Regions from separate parts of the Agrobacterium sp. 22-3639C2 genome, predicted to be linked through region 1. Evidence: predicted binding sites of a transcription regulator. Region 1 holds the regulator's gene; the other holds the start of a gene.
What was found. Region 1 encodes PhoB, which activates phosphate uptake and scavenging genes when phosphate is short. Its sites were predicted from a motif close to TGTCATNNANCTGTCAT; they were not measured.
Positions count from the first base shown of each region.

Region 1 (3,179 bases):
ACGGAGAGGGATTCTGCCGAAAATACACGCGACAAGCGGAGAAGCGGCATGAACTGGACAGACGAACGAGTCGAAAAGCTCAAGAAATTGTGGTCCGAGGGCCTTAGCGCCAGCCAGATTGCAGCGCAGCTGGGCGGCGTCAGCCGTAATGCCGTGATCGGCAAGGTCCATCGTCTCAATCTGCCGGGACGCGTCAAGGCTGGCGGTCCAGTGACTTCGGCACGCTCCGCGCCGAAGCGCACCGCTGCCCCTGCCCCGCGTGCGACGACTTTCGCAGGTCGCGTCAACGCGGCACCGGCACGCATCCTCACCCGTTCGAACGCGGCAACGGCGCTGCACGAGGAGATCGATATCGAGACCGCGCAGGTTCTCGATTACGTTCCTTCCAAGAACGTTGTCACGCCGATTTCCCGTCGCCTGACGCTGACGGAACTGACCGAGCGCACCTGCAAATGGCCGGTTGGCGATCCGCTGAAGGACGACTTCCATTTCTGCGGTTGTGAAGCGCTGGAATCTTCGCCCTATTGCAAGTTCCATGCGAAACTCGCCTACCAGCCGGTGAGCGAGCGCCGCAAGGCTTGAGTGTTGCGGCACGCATTCAGCACTCAAAAATTACGGGCCTTCGGGCCCGTTTTTTTATGACAAAAATAAAGCGGCTTTCTGGGCGGCTTGATGGCAGGCCGCACCCTTTCCCCTTACTATTGGGCGTGACCCCTCAATCCGGATTTCAACGCGCAGCCGATCTTCTCCGGTCAAAACGGATAATGGCATCGAGTTTGGCGGATACTCATATAGAAAAAGCCCGAAATCGTTTCAGATTTCGGGCTTCCTGATTTTTTTGTGCACTACTTCGCCAGCGAAACTATCTGGTTCCGCTTCGCTCAGGCTTCCATCGAATATCCCGCACCACGCACCGTGCGGATGACATCCTGCATGTGCGAGAAGTTCAGGGCCTTGCGCAGACGTCCGACATGCACATCGACAGTACGCTCGTCGACATAGATATCATGACCCCAGACGCCATCCAGCAATTGCGAGCGGGAAAACACCCGACCCGGCGACGTCATCAGGAATTCCAGCAAGCGGAATTCCGTCGGGCCGAGACGCACTTCGCGGCTTTTGCGGTGAACGCGATGGGTCTCGCGGTCCAGTTCGATATCGCCGCATTTGAGCACCGACGACAGAACCTCCGGACGGGCCCGGCGCAACATGGCCTTGACCCGGGCCATGAGTTCCGGCGTCGAGAACGGCTTGACGACATAATCGTCAGCGCCCGTAGCGAGACCGCGAACCCGTTCGCTCTCTTCGCCACGCGCCGTCAGCATGATGATGGGCAGGCGTTCTGTTTCCGGCCGCATTCTCAAGCGCCGGCACAGTTCGATACCGGAGACACCGGGCAACATCCAGTCCAGGATGAGAAGATCCGGAATGCGCTCCTGCAGCCTGATTTCCGCCTCATCGCCACGGGGTATCGTGTCGACGTCGTATCCCTCAGCCTCGAGATTGTAACGAAGCAGGACGCTCAGCGCTTCCTCGTCTTCCACAACTGCAATCTTGGGCACCATATGCTGAACTCCGCAAGCTTCTGCTTGTCTGTTACTCGGTCACCGAACCAAGCGTGTTGGAACTGTCGTCCTTCGGACGCTCGCCCTCCGGCTGGCTGCCAGTGGTCATGTAATAGATCGTCTCTGCGATATTCGTCGCATGATCGCCGATACGCTCGATGTTCTTGGCGCAGAACAGAAGATGCGTGCAGGTGGTGATGTTGCGCGGGTCTTCCATCATGTAGGTCAGAAGCTCCCGGAAGAGCGACGTGTACATGGCATCGATTTCCTCGTCGCGTTCACGGATCGCATTGGCCTTTTCGGCGGAACGCGTGGAATAGACGTCGAGGACTTCCTTGAGCTGCACCAGCGCCAGGTCGGACAGATGCTCGATGCCGCGGGCGAGCTTGCGCGGAACGCCGGTGCCGGCGACAGCGATAACGCGCTTGGCCGTGTTCTTGCCAAGATCGCCGACGCGTTCGAGATCGGCGGCGATACGCAGGGTGCCGATGATCTCGCGAAGGTCTGCCGCCATCGGCTGACGCTTGGCGATGGTTACGATCGCCTTGTCGCCAATTTCGCGCTCAGCATGGTCGAGAATGGTATCGTCCGAAATGACCTTCTGCGCGAGCGCAGCATCGGAATTGACGAGTGCGCGCACGGCGTCACCGCACATCTGCTCGGCAAGACCGCCCATTTCGGCGATGCGGCGCGTCAGAAACTTCAGTTCGTCGTCATAGGCAGACAGGATATGCGAATGGGTCGTTGTCTGTGTCATGGTCTATTCCTCCGGCTTGGCCTGCATGCGCGTGCCCAACAGCGGGGCACGGCAGAGGCACCAGTCTTGTACGGTTACGATAAAGCACCGGCCGGGGATCAGCCGAAGCGGCCCATGATGTAGTCCTGCGTGCGCTGGTCGTCCGGATTGGTGAACATCTTGTCGGTTTCGTTTTCTTCGACAAGGTGACCAAGATGGAACATGGCCGTACGCTGGGAAACGCGCGCCGCCTGCTGCATGGAGTGCGTGACGATGACGATGGTGTAGTTGGTGCGCAGTTCGTGGATGAGTTCCTCGACCTTCGCAGTCGCGATCGGATCCAACGCCGAGCACGGCTCGTCCATCAGGATCACTTCCGGGCTGACGGCAACCGCGCGTGCGATGCACAGACGCTGCTGCTGGCCACCGGAGAGGCCCGTGCCGGATTCCAGCAAACGATCCTTCACCTCGTTCCAGAGACCCGCTTTCTGCAGGCTATGCTCGACGATCTGGTCCATATCCGCCTTGTTGCGGGCGAGACCGTGGATACGCGGGCCGTAGGCGATGTTCTCATAAATCGTCTTCGGAAACGGGTTCGGCTTCTGGAACACCATGCCGACGCGGGCACGCAGTTCCACGACGTCGATCTGCTGATCGTAGATATCGTCGGTATCGAGCGTGATCTTGCCGGTGACCCGGCAACCGTCGATCGTGTCGTTCATGCGGTTCAAGGTGCGCAGGAAAGTGGATTTACCGCAACCGGACGGGCCGATAAGTGCAGTCACCGTGTTTTCGCGGACATTGAGGTTCACGTCGTAAAGCGCGCGCTTTTCGCCGTAATAAACCGAAACATCCTTGCCGATCATCTTGTATGAGAC
Region 1 is NZ_JBNWDB010000003.1:533,103-536,281, forward strand. It holds gene ACQZ6D_RS15595 (GcrA family cell cycle regulator) at 49-582, shown strand; gene phoB (phosphate regulon transcriptional regulator PhoB) at 882-1,565, opposite strand; gene phoU (phosphate signaling complex protein PhoU) at 1,597-2,322, opposite strand; gene pstB (phosphate ABC transporter ATP-binding protein PstB) at 2,421-3,179, opposite strand, start outside.

Region 2 (3,179 bases), on a different contig from region 1:
CTGCCGTTCGGCGCCATCGCCATGCGTGAAGTTCTAAAGGCGATGAAGCCGGCAACGATCGCCTTCTCGGCGCAGGGCGTGCGCGAAGGTTATCTTTATTCGCTGCTGACGGAAGCGGAGCGGGATACCGACCCGCTGCTGGTCACGGCCGACGAGCTTGCCATTCTGCGTGCCCGTTCGCCCGAACATGCGCGCGAACTGGCCGACTGGAGCGGCCGCACCTTTCCGGTCTTCGGCATCGAGGAGACGGAAGAGGAAAGCCGTTACCGGCAGGCGGCCTGCCTTCTGGCCGATATCAGCTGGCGTGCACATCCGGACTATCGCGGTCTGCAGGCGCTCAACATCATCGCCCACTCCTCCTTCGTGGCGATCACCCATCCGGGCCGCGCCTATATTGCGCTTGCCAATTATTACCGCTTCGAAGGGTTGAACGACAACGGTACCACACAGCCGCTTGCCGCCATGGCGGGTGACCGCCTGCTGGAACTCGGCAAGTTGCTGGGCGGCCTGCTGCGCGTCGTTTACCTCTTCTCAGCCTCCATGCCCGGTGTCGTCGATCACCTGAAATTCCGCAAATCCACCAATCCGGATCTGGATCTGGAATTCGTCGTACCACACGCCTATTGCGATTTTGCCGGCGAGCGTCTGGACGGACGCCTGCAGCAACTGGCGAAGCTGACGGGCAAGCGGTTGGCGTTTGTGTTCGAGTAACGGGCAGACGCCGGCCATTTGGCACCGCAGGCAGTTGTGGGGCTATACTAGGACCAGCGCTGACAAAAGGCGTCGATATCGCTTGATTGAAAGTCGGCTAGCCGCGCCATGATCGTCTCGAAGGGCCAGTCCCACCAGGCGATTTTGGCAAGCTTCCCCGCCACGGTTTGCGAAAACCGCTCGCGAATGATTTTCGCGGGAACACCGCCGACGATGGTGTAGGGCGGCACGTCCTTGGTGACGACCGCGCCTGCTGCGAGCACGGCGCCGTCTCCAACCTTCACGCCCGGCAACACGATGACCCCATGACCGATCCAGACATCGTGACCGATGACGGCGCGATCCTCCTTGCGGCGATCGAAAAAAGCGTGGTCGCGCACCGCCTCTGTAGCGTAATATTCCGGGCAGTAGCTGAAACGGTGCATGGACGGTCGGTCCATTGGATGGTTCGGTGCGCCAATCCTGACGTCCGCGGCAATAGCGCAGAATTTCCCGATTGTCGCATCACCGACAATACAACGGGGTCCGAGGTAGGAGTAATTCCCGAGTTCGACGTTGTGCAGAGAGGTATCGGCCAAAATTTCGCAGCAGCTACCTATGTTCGAGTCCCTTATGCTTGCCGTCGAATGGATAACTGTCTCTGCGAGCTTGGGGCGATTGAGTTGTGCGGTTGAGTGCATGCCTGTCTCCGGATTTCGGCCTGCGTAACCGGGGACTATGAACGGCGTATGACGTGAAATTGCGAAGGCAAGCCGATTAGGCCAGATATCCTTTTGAAATGCAGATCGTGTACGCGCTTTGCGTGAAACGAAATCAGGCTTCACACAGCGCCGTCAGCCGCCGGAACCATCCGCGGTCGCAGCTTTTTTACTTCCAGTAATGATCGGATATGTTTTGGGCATTCTGAATGATGTGACGCGCGACTTCGGGATCTCCGCCCTCGAATGTTTCCAGGTCGGCTCCGCATAGCAGCAGGAAAAGCTGCTGGTGTGCGACAGCGGCAAAATAGTCACGAGGCGGTGGCTGTATTTCAGACCCGATTGACTGGAGTTCGTCAGCAGCCTGTTTGCTTGCACGCTCAAGCGCTGCGAAAATAGTGGACACCATCGCCGATTCTGTCCGTTGCAATATATCCTGAACCTGCCGTTCGGCGGGCGTCAGGACCGGGCAGCTCTCACTCATCGCACAACTCTCCTCTCGGCACGCCTCGTTTACCTGCGGTACTATGCCATGGATTGTGTCTGCTTTGGGAGGAGAAGCTGAAGTTGTGGATTTGAAACCGCAAACGAAAAACACGACAGACCGAAATCGGTTTGTCGCCGAGACAAACCGGTCGCCTCGCTACAAGCCGTTATTATTCAACCGTGCCCCAGCGCCTTCCTGATACAGGCGCTGAGATAGGCATATTGCAGGGGCGTGGCCCTTGCCATCGCCTCCGTGCGGGTGGCGGGCCTGTCCTCGTAACCGACCGGAATATCGAACTGGGTGAAGGTGAAATCCCAGCGGGTGCCGTTGACGATATTGTAGAAATGGTCGGCGCCGCTAACGACGGTTTTGGCGAGGTCGCCACCGAAAATATCCTGCACCACAAGAGCTGTAACGCCGCCTTGCCCCCTGGCTGGGTTTTCTCTCGACCACAGGCTGCTGGTTTCGAGCGACCAGCTTTTCCTCAGGGCGTAATACAGTCGTTCGGCATTGTCCTGCATGACGGGTCTTTCCTGTTTCGGAACCGGGTTCCGGGTCAGGTTGGGTCGGTACAGTAACGGAGCGCCTCGCTTCCTTTTTCAGGCCGCAGGAACGCTCCGTTCAGTTGAGATTGCGCCGATGCGCTGACGGTGCCGGAACGAATTCCGGCACCCTTTTCCTCACTTCGCGTCGAGAAGGTCCTTGACTTCCAGCAGGACGAACTCGTTGTCGTCGGCCTTGTCCAGCGCACGACCGGCCGAGAAGGGCAGGTTGTTGTCGTTGCCGACGATAATATGGGTGGCGTCGACACGGTCGACATTCTCGATGGTCACGAACGGCATGTCGTAGAAACCGTTGCCGCCGCCCTGACGCTTCCTGTTATCAGGATCGGAGATCTTCAGCAGATCGATATAGCCGATCTTGCGCGCCGCCTTGCCGGCATTGGCGTCGTTGAATTCGATCTTGTAGATGCGCTTGACCTTGGAAGGTACGGCAAAGCAGTTTACGTCCGGCTTCTTCGGGTCGGCGCAGGCCTTGTCGGCGGTGCCGGCGCCATTGTCACGCTCGATGACCAGCGCGGTGCTCTCGTCCAGCATGTTGAAATCGCCGATGGCTTCGCCACCTTGCGCCAGCGGGTAGAGCCAGGTGCGGCCTGTCCATTCCTTCTTGGCGGTATCGAGCTCGATGATGCGAAGGGCGGTTGAGCCGTCTTCGGTCTTTTCGACCTGACCTTCGGCGGTGTAGAGCGGGCCTTCGAGAAGGCCGTAAAGCTTCGAGCCGTC
Region 2 is NZ_JBNWDB010000001.1:144,511-147,689, forward strand. It holds gene ppx (exopolyphosphatase) at 1-711, shown strand, start outside; gene ACQZ6D_RS00720 (DapH/DapD/GlmU-related protein) at 759-1,391, opposite strand; gene ACQZ6D_RS00725 (hypothetical protein) at 1,579-1,893, opposite strand; gene ACQZ6D_RS00730 (YunG family protein) at 2,070-2,417, opposite strand; gene ACQZ6D_RS00735 (esterase-like activity of phytase family protein) at 2,577-3,179, opposite strand, start outside.
Region 2: a site for PhoB is predicted at 1,429-1,445, ahead of ACQZ6D_RS00720 (DapH/DapD/GlmU-related protein). Genes of this name have one in related genera too.